Regions from separate parts of the Paenibacillus sp. J22R160 genome, predicted to be linked through region 1. Evidence: riboswitches for the same ligand, from Rfam matches in the RefSeq annotation. Region 1 holds a riboswitch; the other holds the start of a gene.

Region 1 (8,634 bases):
GACCTGCTACAGTCCAAAGCATAATACCTTTTCTATTTGATATTACCATTTTCGTTCACCTCCTATTTTTGGGATAATATGTAAATAGTTACAAATTGAGTATACAATAGTTTCCATAATAATACAATATATATTATATTATCCCAGATTAATATAGTTAGGAAGTTATTGTTAATAAATACCTAAATCCGTGAAAGTGAATATATGAAAACAATAGAATATGAACAGACTTGCCTTGAAAGAGGCACAATCTGTAGTTTGGCTTAGCTGCTGCGGTACAATTATAGTCACTGCTGGAAGCCATGATCAGGAGCGCCCACGGAGTCAAACCAACGGTATCGCTTACATGCGCCTAAAGGATGCTTAAGTATAAAGTTGGTTCATTACCAGGGAGTCTCGCATTTCATATTCCGTGTTATTCTTTCGAAAAATTGATTATTGAGATAAGTTATCCATCGTCTGGGAGCCACTCCTTGACGGTTTTAATGCTTAGAGCACGCACGTTCCAGACGGCAATAGCGGAATAACAAGCCGTTTTGGGACTGGCAGATGATCGCTAATGACGCTTAAAGGACATTTGCTTAGAGTAAGAAAAATCCGCTACCCATGCACCTAACATTCTTAGCGTATATAAAAAAAGGGCACTTTCCCGACAGCCTGAGATTTTCCCGCTATTCAAATCGTATAGCTCCCTGCAATTCCAATCAACCGTCTAACGCCATCGCGCAAATGCTCTTCATTCACGAAGGAATAGCTCAAACGGATCCAAGAGCGCATCTCTTTGAGCGGATCGCAGATCACTCCAGGAATGAAGGAGACAGATTGCCGAAGGCACTCCTCCAGCAGCTGGTCGACTGGGATGTGGTCCGGGAGCTGGAGCCACAGATTGAAGCCTCCTTGGGGGCTAACCCAGCGCCATCCAGTGGAGGCTAGCTCCTGTTCTACAATTTCTTTGCGAATCAGCAGGGCGATGCGCAGTTTCTCTAGATGCTGCTGCATCCGAGGTGATTCGAAGTAATGCAGGAACATTTTCTGATTGACGAGCGGTGTGCCGTTGTCAGCTAATGATTTGGCGGTGATGAGCGATTTGATGACGTGCTGGCCACCCATAACGGCACAAATACGAAGTCCGGGCGCGATATATTTGCTAAAGCTGCGGAGATACACGACCCATCCTTCCGTATCATAAGTCAGCATGGGCGGAGGAGGAGGCTGGTCTAAGTACATCTCATGAATGGCGTCATCTTCAATCAGCAAGCAGCGGTAGCGTTCAGCCAGTTCAACGAGCTGCTTGCGCTGTGCGGCTGGAACCGTGTAGCCCGTCGGATTATGAAAGGTAGGATTCATATAAAAAAGTCGCGGTTTATGCTTCTCCATAAGCCTCTCAAGATTCGCCAGATCATAGCCGTCCGGGGTGATTTCGACAGGAATGAACCGCGCCCCCTGCTGGCGGAAAATATCAAGTGCAGCGCTGTACGTCGGCCGCTCAACCAGGACCGGATCCATAGGCCGGATGTAGATCCGCGAGATGAGGTCAATGGCCTGCTGACCCCCAGTGGTAATCAACAGATCGCTGACAGTGAGCTGGAGGTTATGATGCCGAACCATGTAACGGCAGAGATACTCGCGAAGCTCCTCATCCCCCTGGGCGCTGGAGTAGGTGCCCATGAGTTTGGGGTAGATGTCGAAAACCTTCTTCACATGTTCGGACAAAAAGAGATTCGGCAGCAAGTTGGGATCAATCAATGCTTGCGAGAATTGGTACGTGACAGGTATTTGCTGAATTTCTGACAAGGAGTTTTTTAGAGCGCTGTACGTTGTGAGCGAACGATTGCTTTCCGCGTGCACCGTAGAGACTTGCTTCTCCGTCTTGCTGGGACTTACGTAGTAACCGGATTTCTCTTTGACGTAAGCTCTCTCATTTTGTTTCAGCAGCTGATAGGCGCGAAAAACGGTTAGCCTGTGCACCTTCAGCTCTTGGGCAAGCAGCCGGATGGAGGGGAGCTTGTCATGAGCTTGCCACTCGCCGCGATCCATGCGGGTTACAATATATTCGTAAGCCTGTCTGAAAAGCAGGTTAGCTTCTTTTCCAGATGATCCCGGAGCTTTCATCCCATATCCCCCCTCTGTTTACTCTATCATAAAGCATACCTTGGAAAACTGTTCTAGTATCATACATCTGTTCTGTTACTTACCTAGTATGATACATACCAAGAGGGGGAACAGTCATGATTATTTTTAATTATTTGCTTGTATGTCTAATTTTCGGCACGACATTTTTGGCGATCAAGGTAGGGGTAGATGCCTCAGCACCGCCATTTTTCTCAGCAGGCTTGAGGTTTTTCATTGCAGGCTTGCTTGTGTTCTGTTGGTTATTATGGCGCAAAAAAGCTACCGTAGCTCTTTTATTTCGCAAAGAGATGCTGCTTACGGGCATCGGTCTCACATTTGTCACATTCTCAACCTTGTATTGGGCGGAGCAATATGTGTCTTCCGGGATTGCGGCTGTATTATCGGCTACTGGACCCATTATGATTCTCATATTGCAAACGTTCGTGTTGCGACTGAAGGCGACAATGCTTTCGGTATTTGGCTGCATACTCGGCTTTGCAGGGATTATCATCCTATTGCTGCCACAACTTGCCGTATCCGCGAACCTCGTTTGGGTGATCGGGAGCGTGGCGATTCTGGTCGGAGAACTGTTCTATTGTATGGGAGCCCTATACTCCAAGAAGGTCATTCAGCAATTCCCGGAGGCATCGCCGATTGCGCTGAACGCGGCACAGATGATCTGCGGAGGGTTGCTGCTCCTGATTCTTTCATTGTTTACCGAGCATGTGGAAGTTCAAAGTCTATTCTCTCCAAAGGCGGCAGGCTCGCTGCTCTATTTAATCGTGATTGGCTCCATGGTGGGACACAGTCTGTTCTATTGGTTAGTGGCGAAAACGAATCCGGTTTTTCCAGCTACATGGCTGTACATTTCTCCGCTGATTGCCCTGGCCGTGGGGGTCCTATTTTATGGGGAAACCATCACTTGGGTTACGGCTGTGGGCGTGATAATCGTCATCGCTGGTACGATTTGTGCGAATCTGGACAGCCTGAAACAGCTGATGCTAAGACGAAAAACGGCGTAAATAAACAGATTTGTAAGTTAATTGGTATCTGTTTCATATGAATCAACAATTATAGAAATAATAACCGCAGGAGCACCTATTTGAACGCAGGCAGCGCAAGTTTGATGGAATGGAGCTAAGTGATGGGTCACATAACAGAGTTGATTGGTTCATATCTGCCTGTAATCATTGCCTTGTTATGCTTAATTGCAGCTTGGTTTTTCGGGGATTGGAGAAATTGGAAGACCTACTATCCAACTATTCTTTTTGCCATCTGCGTGGATTTTCTCGTTAGCCTTCTAAGTTATAATTATTCGCTTTGGGTTTTTCATAAAACCGCTGTAACGCCTAATCATACAATCGCGGATTTTCTAATTGCGTTTACTAATCTTCCCTGCATTGTGATGGTGTACCTCCACAAATATCCTTTTAAGTCGCGACCGCTGAAACAAGTCGTTTATATCGCCATTTGGTCGGCTATTTTTGCCTGCATTGAAGGACTATTCCTACTAATAAATTTGCTTGAATATGATAATAACTGGAATTTTGGGTGGTCTATTGCCGTCTGGGTTTTCATGTTCATTGGACTGCGCCTGCATTTTACGAGACCGTTATGGTCGTGGTTGCTATGTTTTACGGGAGTGGTTTTCTTGATTCTGTATTTCCATATTCCGATTTCTAAAATGAAGTAGATGAATCAATAGTAAGTTTGTGGTCAGCAGCAACAAGAAAAAGAAGGAGAATTAATCATTAATTCTCCTTCTCCTACATGTAAAACTAGCCACTAATGTCCAGATTCCCACCCAAATTGGGTTGAACACTTTGTTGCATCATTTGAACCATTTGCTGAGCTTGTTGTGTTGATTGGTCTTTAGCCATGTCAAGAACACGTATTTGCACAGCTTGAGCTAAGTTGTTCTGGGCTATGGGCATTGAAAGCGCAGAGATGTCCATGAGTCTCCTCCTCTATGAATGATTATGAATGATAAGCTAACATTTTATTTATCGGAAAATGAGTAGGAATTTCTTAGCTTAAGCGGGAATGAAAAATCCTTGCTTTTTTCATTTTATGGTGCTAATATTCATGAATAATATTACTTATGTTTTGTAAGTGAACTGTTGGTAGGACACTTGTGAAACATAAAGTTTCATAATTGAATCTTCGGGGCAGGGTGCAATTCCCTACCGGCGGTGAGGATACGTGCGTATGTATCTCAAGCCCGCGACTCCCGGCCTGTTAAGCAGGCTGGGACTGACTTGGTGAGAATCCAAGGCCGACGGTTATAGTCCGGATGGGAGAAGATGAATAACAGCTTGTTCAAAACTTAGGTTTTGGCAGGTCTGTTTGTCAATGCCCCCGCTGCGTATAAGAGCGGGGGCATTGTCTCTTTCAGGAGGTTCAATTCAAAACATCATATAGGGATCTTTGAGCTAGGCTCAAAGTCTCTCAATTGTGGGAGGTTTTTGAATTGGAAAATGTATTTAAGCTAGGAACAAAGGGCGCGAATGTGATCTCAACGCGCTCAGGCGGCATCAGCGGGGTTTGGTATGTGGCACTTGGAGCTACGCTCTGGGGGCTCGACCCACTCTTCAGGATCTTACTGTTAAAAAGCTTTACTTCAGCGCAAATCGTGTTTATTGAGCATTTGCTTCTTGCCTGCTATGCGCTGCCGGTACTGGTGAAGTACCGTAAAACCTTGATCGGCAAGCTATCGCTAGGAGTCATCGGCGCTTTGCTGTTCATCTCATGGGGCGGTTCGGCGATTGCGACCATCTTATTTACAGCTGCATTCTCGCACGGCAATGCGAACGCGATACTGCTATTACAGAAATTACAGCCCTTGTTCGCTATCATTCTGGCTCGCGTGATGCTCAAAGAGACGCTGCCTTCTAAATTTTTTACCTATATTGCAGTGGCGCTGCTTGGTACGTATTTGCTGACATTCGGCTTTTCGTCGCCAGAGATGGGTCTCAAAGATTTGGGGACGATAAGCTGCTTATTCTCGATCCTTGCAGCTGGATTATGGGGCGGATCGACCGTCATGGGCAAGTTCTTATTACAGAAAAAGCTGGATTTCCCCATCGTTACTTCGCTCAGATTCCTGCTCGCTATTCCATTGCTGACGGTTGTCCTTATTGCAAGCGGCGATGCTTGGCACGTAACCGGAACGAGCGGTGGTCTGACACTAATAGCTGTGAACCTGCTGTTCCAGGCGTTTTTCCCGGGCCTGCTCTCCATGCTCCTCTATTATAAGGGGCTGACCTCGACCAAGGCATTCTTTGCAACTTTGGCTGAGTTGGCCTTCCCGGCGGTTGGCGTCTGTGTGAACTGGCTTGTATTTGGGCAAAAGCTAACCGTAGGCCAGCTCGCTGGCTTCATCGTGATTTGGCTGACACTCTGGGTAATGAGCCGCAATCAGAGCAAAGCAGCGGCTTAAAGTGCTGTTATTAAGCTTCAGACCCCTTTGCTGAACCTTTCACGTGGGAGGAACTTGCCATGTTAAGCTTGATTGGATTCCTAACGGGAAATTCTCCCGTTATTTCAATCAATTCTCGTCTGAAAATCCAATTAACTGGAAAAATAACCGTTATTTTTCTCCGACAGCTCCGCTTTCTAGCATAATCGCCACCATTAACAGGAGAAATTCCAGTTATTCTTGTTTTAGCTGGCGTTACTTCACGAAATAGCGGTAGTATTTCCCGTTAATCTGAAGAGGCTGTCTCAAAAACTCAATAAAGAGGCTCTCCCTCTGTCACATGATGACCTTGGGAGAGCCTCTTTATTTGCTTGCCAGCCTCTCGACGCCGGTATCACCACCAGCTTCTCGCAGCAGCAGCCCCCAAGCAGCCTCAGGAAACCTTCGGCACCTTGGGCTTACCATCCTTTTGCGCCGCTCCCCCAGGCTCCAGATAAAAGGAAACCCCGTTCCGCTCGTTCGCGGCACGCACGGTCATGCCGTGATGGTCCATGATCTGCTTCACGATGGCAAGACCGAGCCCGAACTGGCCGTCCCCGCCAGAGCGGAAGGGCTCAAAGAGGCTGTCCGCGATCGTTTGATCGAGCGGCGGACCATCGTTACTGATCTGCAGCTGCGAGAAATGGGCTGCAGCTTGCTTGGCCTCGCCACTTGCTGGCGATGTGAGGATAATCCGGATGCCGCTTTTGGCATAGCGGAGTTGATTATCGAGCATATTCTCCAAGGCAATCTTCCATTGGTCGGGGTCGCCATGCAAGGTGGCAGGGGGGAGCTCCATCTCCCACTCGATTTCGGGCCGGCGATAGCGCAGCCTTTCAACCACATCTTCGATGACCTCATGGAGCTTAAAGGAGCGGAAAGGCTTCTCGCGAGCAGTGACATAATTCAGCTTATTGAGCAGCAGCAGGTCGCGAATACGCTTCTCCAGGCGCTCGCCTTCTTTCAGAATGACGCCTAAGCTTTCGTTCAAGGTCCCTTTCGGGAAAACCCCGTCGAGGATGGACTGCGCATAGCTGCGGATAACCATGACAGGGGTTTTTAGCTCGTGAGAAGTGTGCTGCAGGAAAAATTGCTGCGCGCGGTCCTGGCGCACGAGACGCTGCCGCATCGCTTCGATGGCTTTGGCAAGACGTCCCACTTCATCCTTGCGCCCGGTTTCAATCGGATCATGCCAATCACGCTCAGCCATGCGTCCAACGTGACGTTCCATCTGCACGAGTGGACGTGTGAAGTAGCGGGCGATGATGAGACAGGGCAGCCATGAAATCACGATGAGGCCAACCATCATCAACATAAGTCTGCCGAACATGGTCATGACTAGGTCATTGCGGTAATTGCCCCAGGCATATGAGACGATAAAGCCGGGCTGGCCCTGGACGACCTCTTTTCGAATCACATAAAAGATACTTTTCTTATCAATGCTGGTTGTGTACTTGGCAACGGGCAGCTTTTGGGCATAAGCATCCTGCTCCATGGCTTGTATGAAGGGCTCCCCGCTTGTGAAAGCATTGTTAAGTGTCTGTGCCTCTTGGGTTCCGATAATCGTAAAATGCCGGATGGCTGGCGCGCTCAGATTTGCTGTAAAGGGAGACATCACCTTCGTTGCAATTGAGGCTTCCAGAGGGATGCCAGGGATTGTGCCGCTAGTCTGCAGCGTTGCCGTTGCCGGTAAGGCTTCAATTTTAGAGACACTGAGTGGTAGCGTATCGGCAGGGGTTAATGTTTTTATATCCGTCATGATATCTGTTTTTACCCCGGTTATCCCTTTTGTAGCCAGTGTTAGGGTAGGCGATGTCAACGTCGTTGCTTCCATCCGAAGCCCACTTTGCGTATCTAGTAGAATATCGTACAGCTGCTCTGTAAAAAATCCCTTCAACGTCCAAGGCAGCAGAACGGCAAGCAGCGTGAAAATGAGCAGCGTTAAAGCCGCGAATGCCCCCCATAGCTTCATAGCAAGCGGCCATTGTCCTAATCGAAGCGTCATGCTTTCACCATCCTATATCCGTATCCGTATACGGTTTCTAATCGCAGCTCTGGCAGCTTGCGGCGAAGCCTGCGTACCAAATCATCCACGACCCGGTCAGTTCCGAAGTAGTCGATCCCCCAAACAGCTCGGAGCACTTGTTCACGCTCTAGCACTTGGCCATGATGGCCAACTAAATATAGCAGCAGCTCAAATTCCTTGGAGGTAAGCTCCAGTTTGCTGCCATCCTCTGCTGTTACTGTGCGCGCTTGCTCATCGATGAGATAGGGAGCTATGTTCAGCTTCGTGCGGCGTTCCAGCCCTGCTGGTATCATGCCGGCAGGATGCCCGCCGTATACGCGTTCCAGCAGCTTGCGAGTGCGAATGACGAGCTCGCGAGGTAAAAAAGGCTTGGCCAAATAGTCGTCGCTCCCCATTTCTAGGCCAATGATCCGATCGATATCCGCGTCTCGCGCTGATATGAAAATAACGGGCTGCGCTGGCTGATCCGCCTTAATCTCGCGCATGAGTTGATAGCCGTCTACCCCCGGGAGCATGATATCGAGGACCCACAAGTCCGGCCGCTCGGATATGGCGGATCTTGCCGAGGTCCCGTCAGCGAACGAACGCACTTGCCACCCCTCTTTCTCCAAATAGGCAGCGAGAACGCCCCTCAGATGCTCTTCATCTTCCACTAAATAAATGCGATACATATATAATTCTCCTTCTTTCTACTCAGCTATGGGGAAAAGGTGGAGCCGTTCGCAGCATTTTGCGTTCGGTCCACCGGAAGGTCAACTTGCTTTTTATCTATTTAAAAGGTTATTTAGATTCTTCAGCTCTCTCTTCTGTTTTCTCGTCTGCTTTTGCAGCATGTTCTTTCAGTGTTTTGGCAAGGTTGCGCAGCGATTCCGTTTCTTTTTTGTAATCCGTGAGCAGCTCAGGCAGCAGGCTTTGAATGGCAGCTGCATCGTCAGCTTCTACAGCTTCGGTTAGCTTTTGCTGGCGTTTGAATGCTTCGGATGGTTCTGCTTTAATTATATCACCAGAGATAGCTGTTCCCTCAAGTGGTAGTGCTTGG
Region 2 (8,634 bases), on a different contig from region 1:
ATGGCCAAAAATGTGACGACGATCTCTTCCCGAGTCATTTCGTAATCGAACAATTTCGAGAAAAGCAGCTTGCCGCCTTTCACTTTAAGCAAATCTATAACCTCTCTAATCCGTTCTTTGACGGAAATCTCGTCTCTTCGAATTCTAGTAACAACATGACGGTTCGCCAGCTTGCGCAGAGTCCGCTGAAACGCGAATAACAAATCAGCAACGTCCAGCCCTTCAACTGGGTTCTCCTGCACATGAGGCAGGAATGGCGTCAAGTCTTCTGGCTCACGCGTGTAAACCAAGCTCCGCTCTACTTCCTTATCTCTGAGCATATCAGCGATAGACTTGTACTTTCTGTACTCAATAAGTTTAGCGACCAACTCTGCGCGAGGATCAAGCTCGTCTTCCATATCATCAAAATATTCATCAAATTCAATAACAGGCGGCTTAGGCAGCAGCATTTTGCTTTTGATAGAGAGAAGTGTAGCAGCCATAACAAGAAACTCACTTGTAATCTCCAACTCCAGCTCTTGCATGGCTTGTACATAAGCTAAATACTGATCTGTAATTTCTTTGACTGGAATATTATAAATGTCAAGTTCATTTTTATCGATAAGATGAAGCAAAAGATCAAGGGGGCCTTCAAAAGCTTCTAACTTATAGGTAACTTTCATGTAATCTCCCCCTTGTCATAGTGAAAATATATTCATAACAAACTGCGCGGCAAACGGGTAAATATGTGCCAATGCCCATTGGCCTGTAGGTGTAATCATCAGAACGATGACAAGAATAAGTGCATATCGCTGATTGCGATCCATCCATCTTTGATTTTTCGGAGGAATAAGGCCCTTCAGTATATACCAACCATCTAGCGGATAAAGCGGTAACATATGTATGAAGCAAATCATGAGATTGACAATGACACCGTACTGCAAATAGACTCGCCATTGTTCCACAACGATCGACTCGGATGCTCCTCCAAAAAATGATGGAAGAAAGAAATAGAGCCACCAGAAGAACAAAGCGAGCAGCAAATTGGTAAAAGGACCTGCTGCATACACGATTGTATGATAAAATTTTGGCTTTTTAAACTGCAAAGCCTCAACAGGCATTTTCTTCGACCAGCCATACGGACCAAAAACAATCATCGCCAACCCCAAGGCATCTAAATGTACCAAGGGGTTAAGCGATAAGCGTTTGCTGTCCCGAGCTGTCCGATCACCGAACAGCCAAGCAACTCCTGCATGTGCAGCATCATGGAGCGTCATAGCAATCAGGAAGGCAAGCAGCCTGGGAAGCAGTGATTCCAGATGATAATAAGAAAGCATTAGGAAGTGAACTGTTTCGTCAAGTTGGCCATCTCAATTGCCGTTACTGCCGCTTCCCAGCCTTTGTTGCCGGCTTTCGTACCTGCACGCTCAACTGCTTGCTCGATTGAATCTGTTGTTAAAACGCCAAAGATCGTAGGAACGCCTGTTTTGAGGTTAATTGCGGATACACCTTTCGCAACTTCGCTGCAGACATAATCAAAGTGAGGCGTTGATCCACGAATGACAGCACCTAGGGTAATAACAGCATCGTATTTCCCGCTCTCTGCCATTTTTTGAGCAATGAGCGGAAGTTCGAACGCTCCCGGTACCCAAGCGATATCAACTTCACTTTCCTGCACGCCATGACGTTTCAAAGCATCTTGTGCGCCGCCAAGCAATTTGGATGTAATAAATTCATTGAAACGACCTACAACGATACCATATTTCAAATTCTGCGATATTAAATGTCCTTCATAAATTGTAGCCATGATTACATTCTCCTTTTCTATATAAAAACCGTTATTCGTAATGTGTAGGGTCAGATCCCGCTGCCGGAATCATGGAAACTCAGCAAATGGCCAAGCTTTTGTTTTTTCGTCCGCAGGTAATTCACATTGTCCTCTTTGCTTGCCATTTGAATCGGAACGCGTTCAACGACTTCAAGGCCGTAGCCTTCCAGCCCCTTAATTTTGCGTGGGTTATTCGTTAACAGACGCAATTGCGTAATGCCGAGATCTTTTAAAATTTGTGCGCCAATTCCATAATCACGAAGATCTGGAGCGAAGCCAAGCTTAATATTCGCTTCTACGGTGTCTAATCCCTGCTCTTGCAAGGCATAAGCTTTTAATTTGTTGATTAGACCGATGCCGCGACCTTCCTGTCGCATATATAATAATACACCATTGCCCTCTTCATCAATCTGTTTTAATGCAGCATCGAGTTGAGGACCGCAATCACAGCGGTGAGAATGGAAAACATCTCCAGTTAAACATTCGGAGTGCACACGTACCAACGTTGGTTTGGATGGGTCAATTGTCCCTTTGACAAGAGCAACATGCTCTTTGTTATCCAGTTGGTTCGTATAGGCGATCGCTTTAAAGGTACCGAAATCCGTAGGAAGCTTAATTTCGACCTCACGCTCAACCAATTTCTCCTGTTGATTGCGGTAGTGGATCAAATCTTGAATCGTAATGATGTGCAAATCATGTTTCTTGGCAATTTCCATAAGATCCGGAACCCGAGCCATCGTCCCGTCTTCCTTGATGACTTCACAAATGACCGCTGCCGGATAGGACCCGCATAGAACAGCCAGATCAACTGCTGCTTCTGTATGTCCGGCTCTGCGGAGTACGCCGCCTTTTTTGGCGATTAGCGGGAAAATATGACCTGGTCTGCGGAAATCCTGCGGTCTTGTATCTGGATTGATCAAGCCCATAACCGTTCTTGAACGCTCATGTGCAGAAATCCCCGTGCTTGTATCTACATGGTCTACAGAAACCGTAAAGGCGGTGCCATGATAATCCGTATTTCTTGCAACCATCGGCGGCAAGTCAAGCTCTTGAGCCCGCTCTTCTGTAATCGGCGTGCAGACAAGCCCGCGGCCTTCTTTGATCATGAAGTTAATCACTTCCGGCGTCGTTTTATCCGCCAGTGCGATAAAATCCCCTTCGTTCTCGCGATCTTCATCATCCACAGCGATAATTATTTTCCCTAAACTGAGATCCTTCAGTGCCTCTTCGATTGTACTGAATTTAATTTCTGTCATATTCACCTCTCCTAACCAAACTATCTTTGTAAGCTAGCCGCCATTACATAAAGCCATGATCCGCCAGAAAGCTCGCGGTAAGTGTGCTTTGCTTTTTACCGCCACCTTCTGAGGCATCAGCAGGACCGAACTTTAGCAGTCGTTCCATATATTTGCCCAGAACATCGCATTCCATGTTAATCGTATCTCCTGCTTTTTTATCATGCAGAACGGTTTGAGCCAGTGTATGCGGAATGATCGAAACGGCTAGGTCACGCTCTGTGACATCGACAACCGTTAGGGAGATCCCGTCAATGGTGATCGAACCGCCAGCTATGATATATCGGAAAATGTGTTTATCCTCTGGTTCGAACCGATAAACAACCGCATTTTCTTCTGGAATACGCGAAATGATCGTTGCTGTTGAATCCACATGTCCTTGCACAATGTGACCGCCGAAGCGGCCGTTCGCCGCCATCGCTCGCTCCAAATTCACGCGCGTGCCGGCTTGCAGCTTGCGCAAATTCGTCTTCCGGTACGTTTCCGGCATCACGTCTACGGAGAAAGATTCCTTATCAAACGAAATGACTGTCAGACAAACGCCATTCACCGAAATGCTGTCCCCCAGATGGACGTCCTCCAGGATTTTACTCGCACCAATCGTTAATACCATAGCTTGACCTACGCTATGAATGCGGCGCATGTGGCCGATTTCTTCAATAATGCCGGTAAACATGACAGCCCTCCACTCGTTAGCTCTGATAAATCGGATACCCGGTTAGGCATACATCCGGTCCGAACTGCTCGACCTTTAACCGGTCGAGCGTAATTGCATCATCCATCTTCGCGAAGCCTTCGAAGGTGATGTTCATGGGTGCTGCCTGCCCGCCGCCGATAATTTTCGGCGCAAACATCAGCACCAGCTTATCCAGCAGGCGCCGCTCCAGCATGGCGCCGCTAAGCTTGCCTCCACCCTCGAGGAGGATGGAGCCGATCTCGCGCTCGCCGAGCTGCCGCATGGCGAGCGTCAGGTCCACCTGCGGGCCGTCCCCGCAGGTGAGGACCGTGATGCCGCGCGCTTCCAGCGCGGCACGCCGCTCTGCGGGCGCCTGTGCGGTGGCGAGCAGGATCGTCGGCTGACGCTCCTGCTCGGTGAGCACCTGGGCGCCCAGCGGGACTCGCAAGCGCGAGTCCGCGACGATCCGTACCGGCTGCACAGCCGGTACGTCGCCGCGCGCGCTTAAGCGCGGGTCGTCGGCGATGACGGTATCGACGCCAACCATGATACCCTGATGCCGATGGCGCAGGGTATGCACGAATGCGCGCGATGCAGGCGACGTGATCCATTTGCTGTCGCCTGTTTTGGAGGCAATGCGGCCGTCGAGCGTGCTAGCCGTTTTCAGTGTCACGAAGGGCATACGCGTGACAATGTATTTATTGAAAGCCTCATTCATGGCTGAGGCTTCCTCTCCCAGTAGCCCAAAAGACACGTCTATGCCATGGGCACGCAGTTTGGCGATCCCCGTGCCCGCAACCTGCGGGTTCGGGTCGGTGCGCGCGACGACAACACGAGTAACACCGGCTTCAATGAGACGGTCGCTGCAGGGCGGCGTCTTACCGTAGTGGCTGCAAGGCTCGAGTGTGACATACGCCGTACTGCCCCTTGCTTCCTCGCCTGCCATCTGCAAGGCAAGAACCTCAGCATGGCCATGTCCGCGCTTTAGATGCGCCCCCATTCCCACGATACGTCCCTCTTTCACCAGCACGCATCCGACAACGGGATTAATCCCTGTTTGGCCAAGAGCACTCTCGGCCATTTGCAGAGCCAGCCTCATGTAAGCTTCATCATTCAAGACATGCATGTGTGTTCACTGCCTTTCCAAGCTAATTTGAAATAGAATGCAAAAAGACCCCTCCGTATATCGGATAGGGGCCAGAGATTGTTTAGGTAACACGAAGAAGCTTCATCCATTCACACTTGCTGCATTTTTGATCAAATCAAACAAGCACGACGTATCCATGCGAAAGCATAGACCTGCCGAATTTTTGTTCTCGTGAAAAAATGTACAAGCATGCATAGCGAATCTAATGTTCGCGTATTCCTTCTCCCATCCAGACTATACTGTCGGTCCCGGATTCTCACCGGGTCAGCCGTAGCGAAGCTGTATATCAGGTACCGCTAGCTTCAAAACGGGTCACGGACTAATCGTTAGCAGATAAATGATCCTGCCGTCGAATCACCGCCGGTGTGGAATTTCACCACGCCCCGAAGGTTTGCACACATATGAAAAGTAACTTATGAAAAATTTATCACTCAGTCATCGAAAAAGCAAGGCCTTTTTTGCCTCGCCCAACAAAAAACGACTCTTTTTGCACCTGTTCAACCCGATTTTGCCCTATAAGTAAACACCCCCCAAACCCTTTACAAGGCGGGAGGTGTTCAGTTCTTATAACCAAATTATAGCCCTACAGCTTTACCATCCAAGTTCCAAGATGGGTTAATTGGGATGCCCAGATGTTTAAGGGCCGTTATCATGACATCTGTTTGATTCGGTGCAGGCGAGATTAAGCCTGGAGTCGCTGCATTTCCGCTAACAATCACAAAAATCGTGCGCTCTTGAAGGCTATTGCCGCCATGGCTCGTTCCCAGACCGCCGTGATCCGTCGTCAAAATGATTATCCAGTCTTCTTGCGCGTACGTACTGCGGTTATGAATCGAATTAACAATCGCACCAATTCTTGCATCCGTCTGCTCGATAGCCGTCATGTACGGTGGTATCGTAGGTGAGAATCCATATGTATGCCCAGCATGGTCAACATCATCGAAGTGAATGAATGTTAAATCCGGACTGCCGTTTTGCATCAAACTAACGGTGTTGTCTCTCACTAAATCATCTGAGGTTACACTGAGTTCCGAGTCGATTCCAGCTATTATGTTGTCGTTAATTGGTGCCCAAGCAACAATGGAATTTGTAGATAGATTAGAGGCATATTGTTCGGCGCGCACCATCAGGGATGGATATTGCGTGAAGTTGCTTCCTGTGAAAGTATTGCTTGTTACGCCGTGTTTGTTCAGCCAAACACCCGTTTGAACCGTAGACCAGCCTGTCCCACTCCATGTATAGTTAGAATTGGCCATTGCGTTGAAACTGTAAGCGCCACTTGCGGTAAGTGCATCTATATTTGGTGTATTAGCTGCTTGCAGAGCGTCCGGACGGGTGCCGTCAATGCCAATTACAAGCACTTTTTTGCTACTGGAGCCTATTGCTGCCGATTGATACATATCTCTGATTTCATTTGCGCTAAGCGCCCTTTTGAAAATTTGAAGATGATCGAGATTTGCATTTAATTTACTTGGATAATTAAGCGTGCCATCTTGCGCAACAACAGTGGGGTAAGTCGTATTAATCGTAGTATTTTTTTGTGAGATATCAACAGAGGTTACTTCGACGCCATCCTTATAGAGTCGGGCCGAACCGTTCCGTTGATGAGATACGGTAATGAAGTGCCAACTGTTATCAGCCACTCCGGGTATGTAAGCGTCACTGCGAGTTTTGCCTTGAGGTGTGAAGTTCCATTTGATTCGCCCATCGGAGAGGAGGGAAACCATCCAACCCGTATTGGCACCGGTATTCCAATTTTTGTTACTAATAATCGATGGATCTCCTGTTACCCCGGAAGAGCGTATCCAGAAGGAAACGGTGAAATCGGCAGTTCCAAATGTCGTGGCGGGGGTACTGCCCAGATTTAAGTATTGCAAAGTTCCATTAAAGCCAATCCCTTGATTCATACGTCCGGCTGCAAAACTAGGAGAACCTTGCAAAGTGACTGGCACATTGTTCGGGGAAGTGTCTAATAGATTTCCATCAAGCTTGAGTTGAAGAGACGGATCGGTGGGCACAGAAGCACTTGCTGCAGGTACAAACGTAAGCACGCTTGTTAGCAGTGTAGCACTGAACAAAACCGACCTGATTTTACCTTTAAAAACACTTGCAAACATCATTAATTCACTCCATTGATCATAAATTCCAACAAAAACATAGGGTATAATGTATAAAGTGTTATGTGTTTAGTTTTTATTTGTTGGTAATTTCAGGTTAACATAGATAATCTCAGTTGTGTGTTAAGTTATTATGGAGCTTTGACAAGCAAAAAAAGAACCTGCTGATGGTTATCAGCAGGTTCTTCTCTATGCTTAGCTGTTTGAATTAAACTTCTACAACTTCTACTTTTTCCATCAAATCTCTGCCTTTGAAAGCATCGACTAATTCCATACCTTTGGATACTTTACCGAATACAGTATGTTGTCCATCAAGGTGAGGCTGCGGTTGGTAAGCGATGTAGAATTGGCTTCCACCTGTGTTTCTGCCTGCATGAGCCATAGCCAAGGAGCCGCGCTCATGTTTGTTAGGGTTGATTTCACAGTCAATTTGGTAGCCTGGGCCGCCAGTTCCTGTGCCGGATGGACAACCGCCTTGTGCGACGAATCCTGGAATTACACGATGAAAAACAAGTCCGTTGTAGAAACCGGAGTTTGCTAATTTTTCAAAGTTGGCAACGGTATTTGGCGCGTCTTTTTCGAAAAGATCGATAAGAACTTCGCCACCGCCTGCTAGTTTAATTTTTGCTTGTTTGGCCATTGTGGTCCACTCCTTTAGACAATAATATCTTATTCTACTATGAAACCATGCATTTCACAAACCTAGCTACATCTCGAGTATAATTCGGCCTTGGCCATGGCCGGTTTGACTGAAGATATGTGCATCCCGGACAGCATGAAGAGGGAAGGAATGGCCGATGACAGCTTTCCAATGCCCCTCCTCCATCCTCTGTGCGATTTCCACCATCGTCTCGGATGGCAGCAAGGCATTGGAAAATTCGGCTCGAATTCCAAGCTCCTGTGCCTTCTCCTGCGAGGGCTGCCCTGCAATAGAGAGGAGCAAGCCGCCTTTTTTTATTACAGCATATGAACGTTCTAGCGTTGTACCGCCAACGGTATCTAAGACGAGATCTACCTCACTGACGATATCTTCAAACTTACTCGAAGTATAATCAATGACCTCAGCAGCCCCAAAGGATTTAACCAGCTCAACATTGGCAGCGCTGCAGGTACCTATCACCTGGGCACCTGCCCAGACCGCCATCTGAACTGCAAATGAGCCTACTCCCCCTCCAGCCCCATGTATAAGCACTCGCTGTGCTCTCTGCAAGTTCCCGTGGTTAAACAATGCTTGCCAGGCTGCTGTCGCACCACCAGAAATCGTTGCCGCCTCTGCGAAGCTTACGCCAGACGGTTTGAGCGCTATACGCAGGACGTCTGTTGTGAGGTATTCGGCATACGCACCGTTGGAGCTGCGTCCAAACACGGCTTGCCCCTTCTGAAACTTCGTGACCCTTGCACCCACCACTTCAATCACCCCGGCAAAAGTCGATCCAGGCATATAAGGAAACTTCGTGGGGCGTATAGCTTTGAACAAACCTTGACGCCCCTTCCAATCAACTGGTAATACCCCAACCGCATGTACATGAACAAGCACTTCATCCTCCTTTGGCGAAGGACGATCCATCGTCTCTACCTGCAATACTTCAGGC

The links. A riboswitch is a leader RNA that binds a small molecule or an ion and turns the genes downstream of it on or off. The one in region 1 is predicted to bind FMN.
Region 2: linked by a shared signal. The riboswitch ahead of ribD (bifunctional diaminohydroxyphosphoribosylaminopyrimidine deaminase/5-amino-6-(5-phosphoribosylamino)uracil reductase RibD) and the one ahead of AC58UW_RS16635 (DMT family transporter) in region 1 are both predicted to bind FMN.

What each region holds. Positions count from the first base shown of each region.
Region 1 is NZ_JCAUAU010000006.1:295,860-304,493, reverse strand. Features, by position in the region: gene AC58UW_RS16660 (putative cyclic bacteriocin) at 1-49, opposite strand, end outside; gene AC58UW_RS16655 (aminotransferase-like domain-containing protein) at 676-2,112, opposite strand; gene AC58UW_RS16650 (DMT family transporter) at 2,229-3,134, shown strand; gene AC58UW_RS16645 (CBO0543 family protein) at 3,257-3,805, shown strand; gene AC58UW_RS16640 (YjfB family protein) at 3,891-4,067, opposite strand; FMN riboswitch at 4,268-4,421, shown strand; gene AC58UW_RS16635 (DMT family transporter) at 4,622-5,551, shown strand; gene AC58UW_RS16630 (HAMP domain-containing sensor histidine kinase) at 5,964-7,574, opposite strand; gene AC58UW_RS16625 (response regulator transcription factor) at 7,571-8,266, opposite strand; gene AC58UW_RS16620 (hypothetical protein) at 8,376-8,634, opposite strand, start outside.
Region 2 is NZ_JCAUAU010000004.1:457,201-465,834, forward strand. Features, by position in the region: gene AC58UW_RS12870 (segregation and condensation protein A) at 1-662, opposite strand, end outside; gene AC58UW_RS12875 (site-2 protease family protein) at 678-1,316, opposite strand; gene ribH (6,7-dimethyl-8-ribityllumazine synthase) at 1,316-1,786, opposite strand; gene AC58UW_RS12885 (bifunctional 3,4-dihydroxy-2-butanone-4-phosphate synthase/GTP cyclohydrolase II) at 1,837-3,063, opposite strand; gene ribE (riboflavin synthase) at 3,107-3,778, opposite strand; gene ribD (bifunctional diaminohydroxyphosphoribosylaminopyrimidine deaminase/5-amino-6-(5-phosphoribosylamino)uracil reductase RibD) at 3,795-4,904, opposite strand; FMN riboswitch at 5,139-5,320, opposite strand; gene AC58UW_RS12900 (LamG-like jellyroll fold domain-containing protein) at 5,501-7,042, opposite strand; gene AC58UW_RS12905 (peptidylprolyl isomerase) at 7,251-7,682, opposite strand; gene AC58UW_RS12910 (NADP-dependent oxidoreductase) at 7,749-8,634, opposite strand, start outside.